Regions from separate parts of the Variovorax sp. 10N412 genome, predicted to be linked through region 2. Evidence: riboswitches for the same ligand, from Rfam matches in the RefSeq annotation. Region 2 holds a riboswitch; the other holds the start of a gene.
The links. A riboswitch is a leader RNA that binds a small molecule or an ion and turns the genes downstream of it on or off. The one in region 2 is predicted to bind S-adenosylhomocysteine.
Positions count from the first base shown of each region.

Region 1: it holds a riboswitch for S-adenosylhomocysteine, as region 2 does, so the genes downstream of both, metH (methionine synthase) here and ahcY (adenosylhomocysteinase) in region 2, are expected to answer to the same signal.

Region 1 is NZ_JBFTIO010000010.1:176,854-180,315, reverse strand. It holds gene AC1DJH_RS22550 (LysR family transcriptional regulator) at 1-913, opposite strand, end outside; gene AC1DJH_RS22545 (PACE efflux transporter) at 1,016-1,453, shown strand; S-adenosyl-L-homocysteine riboswitch at 1,624-1,699, shown strand; gene metH (methionine synthase) at 1,779-3,462, shown strand, end outside.
Region 2 is NZ_JBFTIO010000007.1:98,811-102,272, reverse strand. It holds gene AC1DJH_RS18090 (TlyA family RNA methyltransferase) at 1-655, opposite strand, end outside; gene ahcY (adenosylhomocysteinase) at 727-2,166, opposite strand; S-adenosyl-L-homocysteine riboswitch at 2,241-2,309, opposite strand; gene AC1DJH_RS18080 (hypothetical protein) at 2,428-3,069, shown strand; gene phaP (TIGR01841 family phasin) at 3,234-3,462, shown strand, end outside.

The sequences.
Region 1 (3,462 bases), on a different contig from region 2:
CGGTCTTCACGCCGCACTCCCCCGCCGCCCGGCGGTTGCGCGCAATCAGCGCCACGAAGCGCTGCGCGCCCAGCCCGAGCGGCCGCTCTCGCGACCAGACCACGTCGACCCACAGGTCCAGCCCGTTGCTGAGGTTCTCGAACGGAATCTCGATCAGCGCGCCGGCCGCCACGTGCGGCTTGGCGAAATTGCGCTGCAGCCAGCCCCAGCCCAGCCCGGCGGTAATGAGGCTCAGCGCGGCCAGCGCGTTGTCGGTGCGCCAGACGTGGCGCGCGAACACGAAGCGCGGGTCGCTGGTGGTCAGGTCGCGCCCGGCCACGACGATCTGCCGGGTGTTCGTCAGGTGGTCCTCGCGCAGCCGGCCGCCGTTGGTGGCGAGCACGGGGTGGTCGGGCGCGATGACCGCCACCATCAGGTCGCTGCCCACCTCCTGAAAGCCTTCGCGGCCGTCGAGGCTGGGGCGCTCGAACACCAGGGCCAGCTGCGCGCGGCCGCTGTGCAGCAGCGCCAGCGCATCGGCCTGCGGCGCGGCCAGCACCTCGACCTGCAGCAGCGGGTGCTCGCGCGCCAGTTCGGCCAGCGGGCCGCTCCAGGGGGCGGCCAGCAGCTCGGGCGCGATGGCCAGCGTCAGCCGGTCTTCCAGCCCCTGCGTGAGCGCCAGCGCCTGCACCTGCAGTTGCCGCAATTGGGAGGCCAGCAGCCGCGCCTGGGGCTCCAGGGAGCGTGCGGCGGGCGTGGGCTGGGGCTCGCGGCCGCTGCGGTCGAACAGCGGCAGGTCGAGCTCGGCCTCCAGGTTGGCGATGGCCATGCTCACGGCCGACGGCACCTTGCGCAGCGCCCGCGCCGCCGCCGAGAAGGAGCCGTGGTCGATCACGGCCAGGAAGACCTCGACGTTGTCGCTGGAGAAAGCCATTGGCGCTCGACCTATCAATAAAATTGAAACAAGTTAACTTTTTATATCAGCGAATGACACATAAAGTCCAGTCATCGCAGTCACCAACCAAGAGAAGAAGTCATGCAGGGCATTCAACGTCGCATCGTCTACATCAGCCTTTATGAGGGCATCGCCATCGTCGCGGCCAGCGCGGGGCTGGCCTTGATGACGGACGCCGGGCTCGGTCATTCGGGCATGCTGGCGGTGGGCGCCTCGGTCATCGCGGTGATCTGGAACCTGGTCTTCAATGCGCTGTTCGAGCGCTGGGAATCGCGCCAGGCCGTGCGCGGGCGCAGCGTGCGCCGCCGCATCGCCCACGCCATCGGCTTCGAGGGCGGGCTGATCGCCTTCCTGGTGCCGATGTTCGCCTGGGGCCTGGGCGTGTCGCTCTGGCAGGCGCTGGTGATGGACCTGGGCCTGGTGGTGTTCTTCCTGGTCTACACCTTCGTCTTCAACTGGGCCTTCGACCGTGTGTTCGGCCTGCCGGCATCGGCAATGGGCGAGCCACAACCGGCGTAAGCCTGCGCTTACTTAGCCGCCATCGGGAATCGGCCGTCGCGGCCGGCAGCGCGCATGGCCAAGGCACCGCTCTGCCGCGGGCGCCCGGTGCCGTTGATCGAGTTGGACACAGGCGAAGCCGGGAACTGGGGTTTTCCCCGGCCCCATTCGAATCGCCCTAAAATGCGGCCCTTCCCAAGGAGCGTTGCAGCGGTGGGCCTCACAGGCCGGCCGTCAGGCTTGGGGCGACAACGACGCTCGCCTGTTCGACTCTTCCGCAGGTGAGGCCATGTCCCAGATTTCCGCTCCAGCTACCCCCGATTCCGCGCCCCTGGCGCCCCCGCCCATGAAGCTGTCCGGCCTCGAACCGGTCGCCATCGGCGAGGGCACGCTGTTCGTCAACATCGGCGAGCGCACCAACGTCACCGGCTCCAAGGCCTTCGCGCGGATGATCCTGAATGGCCAGTTCGAAGAGGCCCTGGCCGTCGCGCGCCAGCAGGTCGAGAACGGCGCCCAGGTGATCGACATCAACATGGACGAGGCCATGCTCGACAGCAAGGCCGCCATGGTCCGCTTTCTGAACCTGATTGCCAGCGAGCCCGACATCGCGCGCGTGCCGGTGATGGTCGACAGCTCGAAGTGGGACGTCATCGAGGCCGGCCTGCGCTGCATCCAAGGCAAGGGCATCGTCAACTCCATCTCCATGAAGGAGGGGGTCGACAAGTTCAAGCACGAGGCCAAGCTGGTGCGCCGCTACGGCGCCGCCGCGGTGGTCATGGCGTTCGACGAGAAGGGCCAGGCCGACACCTACGCGCGCAAGGTCGAGATCTGCGAGCGGGCCTACCGCATCCTGGTGGACGAGGTGGGCTTCCCGCCGGAAGACATCATCTTCGACCCCAACATCTTCGCCATTGCCACCGGCATCGAGGAGCACGACAACTACGCGGTCGACTTCATCAACGCGGTTCGCTGGATCAAGCAGAACCTGCCGGGCGCCAAGGTGTCGGGCGGCGTGAGCAACGTGAGCTTCAGCTTTCGCGGCAACGACCCGATGCGCGAGGCCATCCACACCGTGTTTTTGTACCACGCCATCCAGGCGGGCATGGACATGGGCATCGTCAACGCGGGCATGGTGGGCGTGTACGACGACCTGGAGCCCACGCTGCGCGAGCGCGTGGAAGACGTGGTGCTCAACCGCCGCCCGGACGCCGGCGAACGCCTCGTCGAAGTGGCCGAAACCGCCAAGAGCGGCGCCAAGGACGAAAGCAAGCGCCTCGAATGGCGCGGCACGCCCGACAACCCGGTGCACGTCAACCAGCGGCTGTCGCACGCGATGGTGCACGGCATCACCGACTTCATCGTCGAAGACACCGAAGAGGCCTACCAGCAGATCCTGGCCAAGGGCGGCCGTCCGCTGCACGTGATCGAAGGGCCGCTCATGGACGGCATGAACATCGTGGGCGACCTGTTCGGCGCCGGCAAGATGTTCCTGCCGCAGGTGGTGAAGTCGGCGCGCGTCATGAAGTCGGCCGTGGCCCACCTGCTCCCCTACATCGAGGAAGAAAAGCTGCGTGACGAAGCGGCTGGCCGCGACGTGCGCACCAAGGGCAAGATCATCATCGCCACCGTCAAGGGCGACGTGCACGACATCGGCAAGAACATCGTCACCGTCGTGCTCCAGTGCAACAACTTCGAAGTGGTGAACATGGGCGTGATGGTCCCGTGCCACGAGATCCTGGCGCGCGCCAAGGTCGAGGGCGCCGACATCGTGGGCCTGTCGGGCCTGATCACGCCGAGCCTGGAAGAGATGCAGTTCGTGGCCGGCGAGATGCAGCGCGACGACCATTTCCGCATCAGGAAGATTCCGCTCATGATCGGCGGCGCCACCACCAGCCGCGTGCATACGGCCGTGAAGATCGCGCCGCACTACGAGGGCCCCGTGGTCTACGTGCCCGACGCCTCGCGCAGCGTGAGCGTGGCGCAGAGCCTGCTGTCCGACCAGGCCGCGGCCTACATCGACGAGATCAATG
Region 2 (3,462 bases):
CGCGCACGATGCCGCCCTTGCCGACCTGGCCGGGCTGCAGTTCGAACTGCGGCTTGACCAGCATCAGCAACTGGCCGTCGTCGGCCAGGAACTCGACCACGGCAGGCAGCACCAGCGTGAGCGAGATGAACGACAGGTCGCCGACGATCAGGTCGAAACGCGGATCGGCGGGCTGCTCGGACGCCTCGGGCTCTGCGTCCTCGTCACCGTCTTCATGCAGGTCGTCCGCCGACAGCGCACGCGCATTGACACCCTCGATGGCCACCACGCGCGCGTCCTCGCGCAACTTCGCATGCAGCTGCCCGTGGCCGACGTCGACGCCGACCACCTTCGCAGCGCCGCGCTGCAGCAGGCAATCGGTGAAGCCGCCGGTCGACTGGCCCACGTCGAGGCACAGCTTGCCGGCCGGGTCGACGCCGCTCACCGCGAGCGCGCCTTCGAGCTTGAGCCCGCCGCGCGACACGTACCGGGCCTCGGCCGCATCGGCGAGCTCGAGCTCGGCCGATTCGGGCACTTCGTCCTTGTTCTTGACGACCGGGCGCCACGCGTCGCTCGTGCCCGCGTCGCGCCAGCGCATGCCGCCGGCAATGAGCCGCACGGCCTGCGAACGCGACGCGGCCATGCCGCGCTCCACCAACAGTTGATCAGCGCGCATGAGCGAAGCGCCGGGCCGCCCCAAGCAAGCTCGCACCGCAGCGCGAAGCACGGAGGTTTTTCATTGCGCTATCAATAACGGTACGTGTCGGGCTTGTACGGGCCGTTCTTGCTCACGCCGATGTAGGCGGCCTGCGAGTCGGTCAGCTCGGTCAGCATGGCGCCGACCTTCTTCAGGTGCAGGCGCGCCACCTTTTCGTCGAGGTGCTTGGGCAGCACGTAGACCTTGCCGGCTTCATAGGCGTCGGGCTTGGTGAACAGCTCGATCTGGGCGATGGTCTGGTTGGCGAACGACGACGACATCACGAAGCTCGGGTGGCCCGTGCCGCAGCCCAGGTTCACCAGGCGGCCCTTGGCCAGCAGGATGATCTTCTTGCCGTCCGGGAAGGTGATGTGGTCGACCTGCGGCTTGATTTCTTCCCACTCGTACTTCTCGATCGACGCGACGTCGATCTCGTTGTCGAAGTGGCCGATGTTGCAGACGATGGCCTGGTCCTTCATGGCGGCCATGGTGTCATGCGTGATGACGTCCTTGTTGCCGGTGGTGGTCACGAAGATGTCGGCCTTGTCGGCGGCGTACTCCATGGTCACGACCTTGTAGCCTTCCATGGCGGCCTGCAGGGCGTTGATCGGGTCGATCTCGGTCACCCACACCTGGGCGCTCAGTGCGCGCAGTGCCTGGGCCGAGCCCTTGCCCACGTCGCCGTAGCCGGCCACGCAGGCCACCTTGCCGGCGATCATCACGTCGGTCGCGCGCTTGATGCCATCCACCAGCGATTCGCGGCAGCCGTACAGGTTGTCGAACTTGCTCTTGGTGACCGAGTCGTTCACGTTGATGGCGCGGAACTGCAGCGTGCCCTTGGCGGACATCTCGTTCAGGCGGTGCACGCCGGTGGTCGTTTCCTCGGTCACGCCGATGATCTCGGCGGCCTTGCGGGTGTACCAGGTGCCGTCCACGGCCAGCTTGGCCTTGATGGCGGCGTAGAGGATGCGTTCTTCTTCGCTGGTCGGGTTGGCGAGCACGCCCAGGTCCTTCTCGGCGCGCTGGCCCAGGTGCATCAGCAGCGTGGCGTCGCCGCCGTCGTCCAGGATCATGTTCGGGCCTTCGCCCTTCGACCCCTTGGGGCCGAAGTCGAAGATGGCGTGGGTGTAGTCCCAGTAGTCCTTAAGCGACTCGCCCTTGATGGCGAACACCGGCGTGCCGGCGGCGGCGATGGCGGCGGCGGCGTGGTCCTGCGTCGAGAAGATGTTGCACGAGGCCCAGCGCACTTCGGCGCCCAGGGCTTGCAGCGTCTCGATCAGCACGGCCGTCTGGATGGTCATGTGGATCGAACCCGTGATGCGCGCGCCCTTGAGCGGCTGCGCCTTGGAGAACTCTTCACGGATGGCCATCAGGCCGGGCATTTCGGTTTCCGCGATGCGGATTTCCTTGCGGCCCCAGGCGGCGAGGGACAGGTCGGCAATCGCCTGGTCGGCGGTGGACACGGGGGTGGGCTTGAGAACAGCGCTCATGAGAACTCCAAAACTGGTTTGAAAGATGCCACTGCGTTCGGGGGTCTGACGGAAAAAGGACTCACCGCGAGAACAGCGGATGAGCGTGGTTGCGATGTGGTCCGAGCCTCACGCCTGACGGCGCTGCAACGCTCCTCGGAACGGCGGATTGTAGACGCGGCGCCCGGGCCCGCCAATCGCTCGGGTATCCCACATCACGGAAAGCGCGTTCTGCCGCACAGGCGTACATTGGTTCGCACCCAACCACGGAAGCCCCCGCCCATGTCGCTCACGCACTCCAGAATCCCCTCGGCCCTGCTTGCCGCAGCCGCACTCGTCGCCACGGCCAGCGTCCCGGTCCTCGCCGCCGCGCAGAACGCCGACCCGGTGCGCATCCGCGGCACCATCGTGCGCGTAGACGCCAAGACCCTCGTGGTCCAGGACCGCGGCGGCGAGGTCGTCAGCCTCGCACGCCCGGCCGACATGCCGGTGTCGGAGGTCTACCGCATCAAGCTGTCCGACATCAAGCGCGGCAGTTTCATCGGCACCGCCGCCATGCCGCAGCCCGACGGCACGCAGAAGGCGATCGAAGTGGTGGTGTTCCCCGAGGCCGCGCGCGGCACGGGTGAAGGCCACAGGCCTTGGGACCTGCTGCCCGACAGCACCATGACCAACGCCACCGTCGCCGACCTGGCCGCGGCGCCGAAGTCGGTGCGCGGCGGGCAGCAGATGCGCCTGACCTACAAGGGCGGCGAGAAGACCGTCATCGTGCCGCCCGACGCTCCGGTGGTCACCTTCCGCCCCGGCACCGACGCACTGCTCGTGCCCGGCGCCAAGGTCATGGTGAATGCGCAGGAGAAGAACGGCACGCCCACGGCCCTGCGCGTCACGGCCGGGCGAGACGGCTTCGCGCCGCCGATGTAACCGGCATGCGGGGCGGTCGCCCCGCATCCGAGGGAAACCCCGCAGGATTTTTGTCCGGGCGACAGGCGCGGGCGGCCCCGTGCGGCGTATCGTGGCGTGGGACTCCGGCCGCGAGGCAGGTTCCAGCCACCCATCCGTTCACCCGACACAGGAGATTGCGCACCATGGCCACTGCCAAGAAAGCCGCCGCCAAGAAGACCCCCTCCAGCAGCGAGAGCACCGCCGGCGCGAAGCAGGCGATGCCCAACGCCGCGGACATGCTCAATCCGCTGAAGGGCATGGCCGACCGGCTGCAGAACCTCAACCTGACCGGCGGCGCCGGCAAGCTGCTTGACAGCGGCCGCAAGGACCTGCAGGCGGTCATGGAAGCCAACGAAAAGTCCTACCAGGGCC